DNA from 3 places in the Acetivibrio cellulolyticus CD2 genome. Region 2 is predicted to be linked to each of the others. Evidence: riboswitches for the same ligand, from Rfam matches in the RefSeq annotation. Region 2 holds a riboswitch; each other region holds the start of a gene.
The links. A riboswitch is a leader RNA that binds a small molecule or an ion and turns the genes downstream of it on or off. The one in region 2 is predicted to bind cyclic di-AMP.

Region 1 (3,282 bases), on a different contig from region 2:
CACCACTACCAATCCGGCAATTGTCACCAATTACACAGGGCGGATTTAAAACCGCATGAGGATCAATAATTGCGCCATTACCAACCCATATACCTTCTTTGATCTCAGTTAAAGCCATATTCAATTTAACTTTACCCTCGAGGGCATCATAATGAGCTTGGAGGTAAGCCTGAAGGTCTCCTATGTCACACCAGTAATCAGACATTATGCAGCCAAACATGGGCTCTCTTTTATCTAGCAATAATGGAAACAGGTCCTGACTGAAATCTGTCTTCTCGCCCTTTTCCATATAATTCAGAACTTCCGGCTCTAATATGTATGTACCAGTATTGACCGTATCGCTAAAAACTTCACTCCAACTTGGTTTTTCAAGAAAGCCGGTTATGGCGCCCTTTTTATCGGTAATGACAACACCGTACTCTAAAGGTACGTCTACACGGGTTAAAACCAGAGTAGCTTTAGATTTCTTGGATTTGTGGAATTCAATGGCCTGGGCAATATTCATATCTGTGAGTGAATCGCCGCTTATTACAATAAAAGTTTCATCAAGAAACTCTTCTGCATTTTTAACACTACCTGCAGTTCCAAGTGGAGTATCTTCAGTAAAGTAATGGATGTTAACTCCAAAGTGAGAGCCATTGCCAAAATAGTCCTTGATCTTTTGGGGTAAATACATTAAAGTGACGCCTATTTCAGTTATACCATGTGACTTAAGTAAATTAACTATGTGCTCCATTATTGGTACATTCATCACGGGAACCATTGGTTTTGGCATGTCACATGTAAGAGGACGTAATCTTGATCCTTCACCACCAGCCATTATAATTGCTTTCATTTAAGGACCATCCTTTCACAATTCTTATCATAGTGTAAATCATAGAGTCAAGCAAAGCCGTAGGACTCATTAATATTATTTGTTCTTAAATAAAACTTCAACATAAAGTGTTGATTTTAGCACTTGTTATTTTCCTATTTGTCATAATAATTATTTTGCGTGTTTTAATAATAAATCAAACATGAACTTTTTTGCAATATACCCACTTTCCTAAACATAATTATACTTATATTTATATTCAATATAGTTTAAAAAAATCCTTTATAAATGAGGAAAAAATAAAAAGTAAGATGCTTATGGTAAATCAGATACTCAATTTTTAGTTTTTTTAAATGTGGCAATTTTCCACAAAGTGTTTACATATTAAAAATATTTGTATAAAATATAGGGGTAAGAGAAAGGCGCACACTTGAATTAAAGGAATGTACAAAAGTTAATAATTGAAGGTATTATTTTTGCATTTATTATTTAGGCATAAAATGATACAATTATTTTGCTGAATTCTCTAAATTAAAATTAGAGGAACGGGGGATATATTCTTGGGGTTAATCCCGGCTTCGCTGGGAGGGGTTCTCTTCTACCTAACCCGTCAACTAACCTCGTAAGCTTGAGGAGGGATTTAATGCTAAAGAAAAAGGCAGTATTACTGGCAGCATTTGTGTTTTGCTTTGTAAATTTGTTTTCTGTTTGTTCTATTCAGACTTTTGCAGCATCTAAAGTATTAAAGGAAGGCATGAGCGGCAGTGACGTTACATCACTTCAGAAGGATTTGAGGACACTTGGTTACCTCAAAGTAAGCCCGACAGGCTATTATGGAAGTCTAACCAAATCAGCGGTTGAGAGGCTTCAAGATAGCAATGGCTTAGATGGTGACGGTATTGCAGGAAGCAAGACCATATCTTTAATAAGTAAGCTTGTAGATGCAAAGTCAAATACTACTTCCAGATCATCAAGTAGTTCCGGAGCTTTAAAAGAAGGTATGAGTGGAAGTAGGGTTACACAGCTACAAAGTGATTTGAAAAAACTTGGTTATCTTAGTGCAAGCCCAACAGGCTATTACGGAAGTCTTACCAAGGCAGCAGTTAAAAAACTGCAGAAAAAGAACGGCCTTGATCAGGATGGAGTAGCTGGGGATGCAACTTTGACTAAAATAAACAAGTTAATAGGAAGGACTAGCACTTCTACGAAAAAAACAACTGCATCAAGAGGTAGTGTTGACAGAACTGGTGGTTATCTCGTTTCGTGGTATGGCGGAGCGGAAAACATTTTGGGAAAAGGCGATATCGCTGAAGTTTACGATATCAATACTGGGCGCACTTTTAAAATAAAAAGGACATATGGTCATAATCATGCAGACTGTGAAACACTAACTGCAGAGGACACAAAAATAATGAAAAGTATTTATGGCGGCGACTGGGGCTGGGATAGAAGACCTATTATATTAACAGTTAATGGTCGCAAATTGGCAGCTTCCATGGCAGGTATGCCGCATGCAGGAGTAGAAGGATCACCAGCTGATACATATGTAAGCAGTAGAAGTGGTGGCTATGGTGGTGGCGATAATCTGGACGCAGTTAAGGGAAACAAAATGAGTGGCGTGTTTGACATTCATTTCTTAAACAGTAGAACTCATGGGACAAATAAAGTTGACTCAAAACATCAGCAAGCACTTAAAGATGCTGCTGAATGGGCTGAAAAGAACGGCTTTTAGCTTAAAATTTCAATAATTGAAGAGAAGAACAGGATATCGCAATTAGTTGCGGTGTCCTGTTCTTTTTAGGTTGGTGAAAAATGGAGTAATAGGATATAATGTTGTAAGTTCAATAATAAAGAGGATTATTTATTTTCTATATAGGAGGAATACTATATGTCAATTGAAGTTATATCTACAAGTAATGCCCCCAAAGCTATAGGGCCATATTCCCAGGCAATAAAAACTCAAAACATGGTATTTACTTCAGGTCAAATACCTATTCATCCAGCTACAGGCGACATTGTTAGTGGTGGTATTGAGAATCAGACAAAGCAGGTATTGGAAAATCTTAAAGCTGTTTTAGTTGAAGCAGGTACAGGGTTAGAAAATGTTATTAAGACTACAGTTTACATTAAGGATATGAATGATTTTACTCTGGTCAACCAAATCTACGGAGAATACTTTAGGGCACCTTATCCTGCAAGATCATGCATAGAGGTTGCAAGACTGCCGAAAGATGTAATGATTGAAATTGAAGCTGTAGCAATTATCCCTTCGAGTATTTAAAATGGGTATAATTCAAAAATTACAAAGTCTTTACAAAGGTATAAATACCTGCATCTGTTTTTTTATGTTTATTTACTTTTAGATTGGGCAAATATATAGCAGCAGATTATTTACAGCAAGTCAGTATTCTTAAAACAATAAAAGTGGTAAAGGGTGATGGCTAGTGGAATATGTGATTCTTGGTAAT
Region 2 (3,282 bases):
TATCACAGCTTTTTCAAGCGAATATCTGTATAACACAACCAAAAGGCCCGTAATAATTCCCACTGCAATCCCTTCAAATACAAGCTTAAGTCTAAAGCTCTGCCAATGAAATAATGAGTTATAGGTGTTATGCTTATTTTTTTTGTTCATTAGAAAACCTCCAATTATATAAGTTCATACCGATGCAGTATGTCCTTAACAAGGATTTCCATATCGCCAATATCCAGCCCCAGAACTATCTGAATCATAAAGCCGTCAAGTAAGGCAACAAAATTTTTTGCTTTTAGGTCCGGATTAGTTGCTCCTGCATCTCTAAACAGTAACTCAAGTTCTTTATAAAGTTCATTGTAAACATTTGCAATATCAATAGCCAGTATCTCGTGCATTTCGTTATTTGAAAGCAACTGCAAAATAAGCATGCACCCTTCTTTTCTTGCTGAATACACCTTTAGCATCTCTGAGAGATATTTTCTTAATTTGTCTAATGGAGATAATAATCCATCTTGAAGTACATTTGCTGCAGTAAGTTTTATAGCTTTGAATTCTTCTATGAAGGCAGCCCTAAATAATTTCTCTTTGGTGGCAAAATACCAGAAAATTATGCCTTGACTTACATCAAGTTCTTTTGCGATCTCTGAAACACTTGTGCCCTGATAGCCTTTTTCGGAAAACTTCTTTATTGCTACACGCAAAATGTCTTTTTTGCGTTCTTTTGATATGTTTTCATTTTTTTCTTTACTTCTTGACATGTTCAACCTCTTTAAAAAAATAATGGCACTAAGCCCCATAATATTTGCCTCTTCCATTTCTTTCCAAAAAGCAAATAATGTATAATTGACTAAGCGCTTAGTCAATTATACATTATAAAAAAATACTTTACAAGTATTATATAGTCTATAGCTTTTTTAATATTATTCATTGAAAGTTCTTTATCGTCATGCCTACAAAGCTTTTTTTATTGGCTGACACCAAACAAACTATTTGCAGTAAATCCTGCAAATAGTTTGTTTGGTGTATAAATCTAAGTCTAATGCTAATAAATAAGCGTGAGAATAGCTGCACGGAGTCTCTATAAATCCAAGATATTAATGGAATAAATGTAATATTTATCATTCCTAAAGAGCTTGTATTTCGTTTTGTTTCAGTATTTCCGAATAATTCCTCTTCAATGATTTATTTTTATCTGCCAGAAGATAATCATTCATTACCTTTTTAAGATCTAGTACATCGTTCATTTCATAGTAGCCGACCTTTCCTTTAATAAATTTTACCGCCCGAACTGCTCCAAGGGCAAAAGCTCTCCTTGAAAAGGATTCATGTGAAATTTCTATCTTATCATCTTCACCAATAATCATCACCTCATGCTTACCAACAACTCCACCGGCTCTGACTGCCGTTATTGGTACTTGTACATTTGCATTTGTATTGCCGGAAGATGTAAGTCCTTTTTCTATTTCTACGGCTATCTTCTTAGCTGTACCGGAAGGAGCATCCTTTTTATTCTTGTGGTGAATTTCAGTAATTTGAAAGTCATAATTGTTCAATATATTAGCAGCCAAATTTGTAATAAGCATAAGTACATTTACTCCAAGAGTAATGTTCGGTGCATACACAATGCCATTCCTATATTTATTGGCAAGTATAACAAGCCTTTTCAGTCCGATTTTTGAAAACCCAGTTGTACCTATGACAATGTTCACTTTCATCTTTGAGAATATCCTGGCATTTCTTGAAGCTGCTTCAGGATTTGAGAAGTCAACAACTACGTCCGGCCTGGTTCTGAAAATAATCTGTTCAAGATTATCCGATCCTTCTATAATAATGCCTGTATTCCCATTCCCAATTATTTCTCCTAGGTCTTTACCTCTTTTATCGCTAAACGGACTGCATATAGCCGATACGAGTTTTACACCTTCTTGTTCCAATAAAACCTTCGCAATTTCCTTTCCTGTCTTTCCAAGTCCTGATATACAAACTCTAATCATCTTGTATCCCTCCATATCGTTGTTTTTACGGTTAATAAGAATCATTGAGACATTGAACCCCAATCTTTTTTAGAACATTTGCTCCAATGCTTAATAAAATCTCAGGGCATTACGCCCCTCTAGATTTAGCCTCTTACTTCGTTTGAAAGAGACAAAATCAAAAAACGCTACAGATATTTCACCGTAGCGTTAAAAGTAAAAGGGTACAATTAATAAAGCATATCAATCACCTTCTCTTTCAACGCTTACGAGATTAGCTGACGGATTCGGATCGAAAAAGTTAACCCTACCAGGTACAACCTGGATTCACCCCAAAATTGGTTCTCCCGCTCCTTTACTGGATTCAGCGCAGACTATAAATATTTATTTTTTCACTTGCCTAAAAAATATAAAAAGGGTGTTGAACTTATATAAAATATAAGCTCCCCACCCTAGAAGCCTGACTCTCTTGAAAATAGCAATTTTGCCATCCAACCGGAACATAAAATATTTAAATATAATAAACTCTATTTGCTATACTTCTTAAACAAATCATCCAAAGCCTCTCTTAATAAAAATGCTTCTGTCTTTTCTGTTTCTTTTGACAACTCAGAAAGTCTGTCAACTTGGGTCTTTGTAAAATAACTGGATTTTAACACCATGCTTTCAGCTTCAGATAAACACACTTTGTTTTTGCCCAACTTTTTTGCTCTAAACATTGCACTGTCAGCTACTCTAAAGAGTTCAACAGCATTTTTTGCATCTCTCGGGTAACTAGCTATTCCACAGCTTACAGTTATATATACGTTTTCTGTTTTACTTTTATCACTCAAATTGAAAGTATTGTCCGAAAGATAACGGCGGATTTCTTCCATCTCCATAAAACTTCTTTCAGCACCTTTTTTAACAAGAAGCAGATTTAGCTCATCACCATGCCGCGTCATCAAGTCGGTTCCCGATAGGTTTTGCTTAAATACTGAAATTAGTTTTTTAACTACTTCATCACCTATGGGATAACCATATATTTTATTAATATTTTCAAAGTTATCAATATCAGCTACAGCAATACTAAAAGGACCATCTCCATTGGATATTAATTCCTCAACTTTTATAACAAACTCTTCTTTGCTGACCAAATCATTTTCCATATATACTTTCTCCCTTATACGCCATTATATCAAATTTATATATATAGGTCAATATATTTATTCAAGGTATTTTTTTGCTTAACAATAAAATACTAACTGAAATACGAATTTGCCTATCATTCTAATACTAAATCGTTACGACCTTAAAAGCGACAAACAGAATGTAGAAT
Region 3 (3,282 bases), on a different contig from region 2:
AGAACGCTCCAAAATACCCTTTCCGTATTTCTCTAGCAAGGTATCAAGCTCAACGAAAGATCCTTTTAAGGAGTTTTGGACATAGCTGTTTATCCAAGCAGATGTAAAGCATAAATCAAACTTTTGACCGGATGAAATTACTGACTTAATTTCCTTATCGTAATTGTTAAAATCAATCAATTCCAACTTTAGTCTGGCATTTATTTTTTTCTTAAGGTATTTGTTAACCTCTTCTAAGACAAGTCCGGAATCCTTCTGAGGAGTATTCATATGATACCAGACAATTTCATATTCCGGTAATGGAGAACTACTGTCATTTTGTTTCAGCGTTCCATTACTCTGCAAATTTTGATCACATGCAGCAAAAAGAATAGTAATGCATAAGAGAATTAAAACACATAATTTAATTTTAATAGTGCTCCTGCCCATTTAACACTTTCCCCCTAATAATAGCGATGCTGGCAATATAAAACTATATCTCTATGTAATATTAATGGTCTATATTGAGTAATTACATTTAGTCTGCGAGGTTCTGCAGCGTTAGGTTATACTTTGATGAAAGTCAGTATTGACTAATGCAAGATGTTTTTGAAGAAGTATATAGTTGTATTATACAAATTATACCATGCTTTGGCTTATTAATCAAAGCAGATATTAAAATTATCGTAATTAAATATAAAATAATGATAATCAAAATGATTAATTTTAACAGCAAATGCTTAATATGTAAAAAATGCGGCAGGAGAGCCACAATCCTGCCGCATTTTTTATATTATATTTTAATAAACGTATACCATTTTTCCAACTCTTAATGCAATTGGTTTTGACCACAGCCATTTATTTGTTGCACTATCATCAAAATAATACAATGCGCCGTTCGTTGGGTCAACCCCGTTAAGCGCTTCCAATGCGGCTTGTTTTGCAGAAGATGTTGCAGGTTTGTTTATCCAACCGTTTTCAACGGGTGTAAACTGATAATAGCGGCTATCCTTCTGATAAATGACACCACTAATGGTGTTTGGAAACTGGGAACTCTTTACCCTGTTTACCACTACTGCACCAACCCCAACCTTTGCTTGATAGGGCTCACTGGCTGCTTCAGCATTGATGAGCCTTGCAAGCAAATCGAGTTCATAAGCGGAATAGGATATTGCCGATTTACTGGTATTTACTCCATTTGCAATAGGTAAAACTAACTTCTGACCAATATAAAGTGAATTGTCCCACTTATTGTTTGCTTTTCTCAAGGATAAAAGCGAAATTCCAGCTCTTTTAGCAATAAGGTAGAGTGAGTCACCGCTTTTTACTGTATAATCTACGCCCGGAACTTTGAGTACCTGGCCGGGATAGATTGTATTGCTCGACAAATTATTATCTGTCTTAATTTTTGTTGTACTTGTGTTGAAGGTCTGGCTGATGGAATAAATTGAGTCATTGTTTACAACAGTGTAACTGCTTGCATTGACTGGTATAGCCAACGCTAAAGTTAAGGCTGTAGTAGCAATAAATACTGCTGCCTTTTTAGTAAAATACATATTAAATTCCCCCTTTTAGCCTTCGAGGTTAGTTGACGGGTTCGGGTTAAGGTACCCTACTCAATAGATGAGATTCACCCCGGATATTGCATCCCCCGTACTCCTTATGGAGATTCGGCTTTACCGTGCTATTTTAACAGAGACCACGGGGTAACTCCATACAAAGATTATGGAAACTAAGGAAATATTCAGTGCCTCGCTTCTGAATCACAAAACCTGAAGTGCCCTATTATATTTTGTGAATTGTACCAATTGAGCAAATGGTTTTCCTCTTTCGGGTATGTACTGGCATTGTGAATTATATAGGGTACACCATTTTTGCCTCTTTTATCAGATATGATGGCAACATGCTGCGGTAAAACAACGATGTCTCCCCTTTGCCATTGTACCAGGTTGCTTTTGTCATAAGGTATGACTTCTGTTGTTAAATTCATGGCATATTTCTTGAAAAAAACATACTGGTTCTTAACACGCCTGAAATCAATATTTGGATCGGGGTTTGCAACTGAGCCGGAATAATCCTGTAGATTTTGTTTGATATCTTTATCAATATTGGATTTAAGGTCGTAGCCTGCATTTTTAAGGGCTCTCCATACAACATCGGTACAAACCCCTTCAGTTTGGGGAGGATAGCCGCCTGAATAATATTCGCTCTTGTATTTAGGGTGGTTTCGAATTTCCTTTCTGGCACCCTCTAAAATGTCATCAAGATCAGAAATACCGTCTTTATCCATGTCGCTGTTTACTACAAGATTTTCTACATCTATCTTTGGTCTCATAAAATATAAATAATCTCCGTAAAGAAAGTAGTTGATAGGCATAATAGCTGCAATACCCAAAATTAAAACAACACTGCTAATTATTAATACTTTTTTCATCCTATTGCTCCCGTTTTTAAGTAATCAAGTAAAATTAATATTCTGCCAGATCAATAATTATACTATAACTTTTTACTGAACAATACAATATAGTTGAAGATTTTGACTGGCTGTAAAAAATTCAGTTGATGTAGTTTTAATGGATATAAACCTTTCCGCAAATCAAAAAGATGGAATCCTGGCAGTACTTGAAATTTTAAAAATCAAAAATATCGTAAAAATTATAATGCTTAACAAATAGCATAAAAAAGTAAGACAAACATCCGTCTGCCTTACTTTAAACTAATATACTTTCACTATAAACTTGCGTCGTCCTAATTCTGAGACCTTGAGTTAAGACAAACGTAAATTACTACTTTTCAATTATTACCGTTTGACTTTCTGAATCCCAGTTGACTTTTGCATTTAAACTTTCTGCTACGGCTCTTACTGGAACTAAGGTTCTACCATTTAATATTTGAGGCTCTACATCTAACTCTATTTGTTTTTCTCCTGTTGTAATTATTTTGTTTCCTATTTGCATTACTATTGTTGTTTTATCTTTGGTTGCTGTAATCGTTTTGGTTGTATCTTCCCATTCTACTGTAGCTCCCATTGCTTCAAATATTGCTCTCATTGGCACAAGGGTTCTTCCGTTTTGTATGATAGGGGGTTGGTCTAGTTTTAGATCTGTTCCGTTGATTGTTATTTTTATTTTGTTTTCTGTCAGCTGTATTAGTCCTTTTTTTCCATCTTTAACGTATGCCAGAATGCCATTTTCCTGGGTAAACCAAGTATCATCTATGCTTTTGTCAAAGTCGGATATTTTGTTCCCTTTGTCATCAATAAAGTAGTATTGGTTTTCTTTTTTTACTAGAGCCCTATTGTTT

Region 1: linked by a shared signal. The riboswitch ahead of ACECE_RS0206110 (peptidoglycan-binding domain-containing protein) and the one ahead of dapB (4-hydroxy-tetrahydrodipicolinate reductase) in region 2 are both predicted to bind cyclic di-AMP.
Region 3: linked by a shared signal. The riboswitch ahead of ACECE_RS0220325 (cell wall hydrolase) and the one ahead of dapB (4-hydroxy-tetrahydrodipicolinate reductase) in region 2 are both predicted to bind cyclic di-AMP.

Annotation. Positions count from the first base shown of each region.
Region 1 is NZ_JH556653.1:881,779-885,060, reverse strand. It holds gene ACECE_RS0206115 (mannose-1-phosphate guanyltransferase) at 1-835, opposite strand, end outside; cyclic di-AMP (ydaO/yuaA leader) riboswitch at 1,320-1,457, shown strand; gene ACECE_RS0206110 (peptidoglycan-binding domain-containing protein) at 1,458-2,546, shown strand; gene ACECE_RS0206105 (RidA family protein) at 2,703-3,095, shown strand; gene ACECE_RS0206100 (NAD(P)/FAD-dependent oxidoreductase) at 3,259-3,282, shown strand, end outside.
Region 2 is NZ_JH556658.1:548,042-551,323, reverse strand. It holds gene ACECE_RS0218340 (ClC family H(+)/Cl(-) exchange transporter) at 1-150, opposite strand, end outside; gene ACECE_RS0218335 (TetR/AcrR family transcriptional regulator) at 165-749, opposite strand; gene dapB (4-hydroxy-tetrahydrodipicolinate reductase) at 1,116-1,985, opposite strand; cyclic di-AMP (ydaO/yuaA leader) riboswitch at 2,212-2,344, opposite strand; sodium ion sensor (DUF1646 type) at 2,406-2,461, opposite strand; gene ACECE_RS0218325 (diguanylate cyclase) at 2,492-3,112, opposite strand; gene ACECE_RS0218320 (calcium/sodium antiporter) at 3,240-3,282, opposite strand, start outside.
Region 3 is NZ_JH556659.1:43,086-46,367, forward strand. It holds gene ACECE_RS0220320 (ABC transporter substrate-binding protein) at 1-429, opposite strand, end outside; gene ACECE_RS0220325 (cell wall hydrolase) at 780-1,535, opposite strand; cyclic di-AMP (ydaO/yuaA leader) riboswitch at 1,539-1,665, opposite strand; gene ACECE_RS0220330 (DUF1287 domain-containing protein) at 1,724-2,413, opposite strand; gene ACECE_RS0220340 (WG repeat-containing protein) at 2,766-3,282, opposite strand, start outside.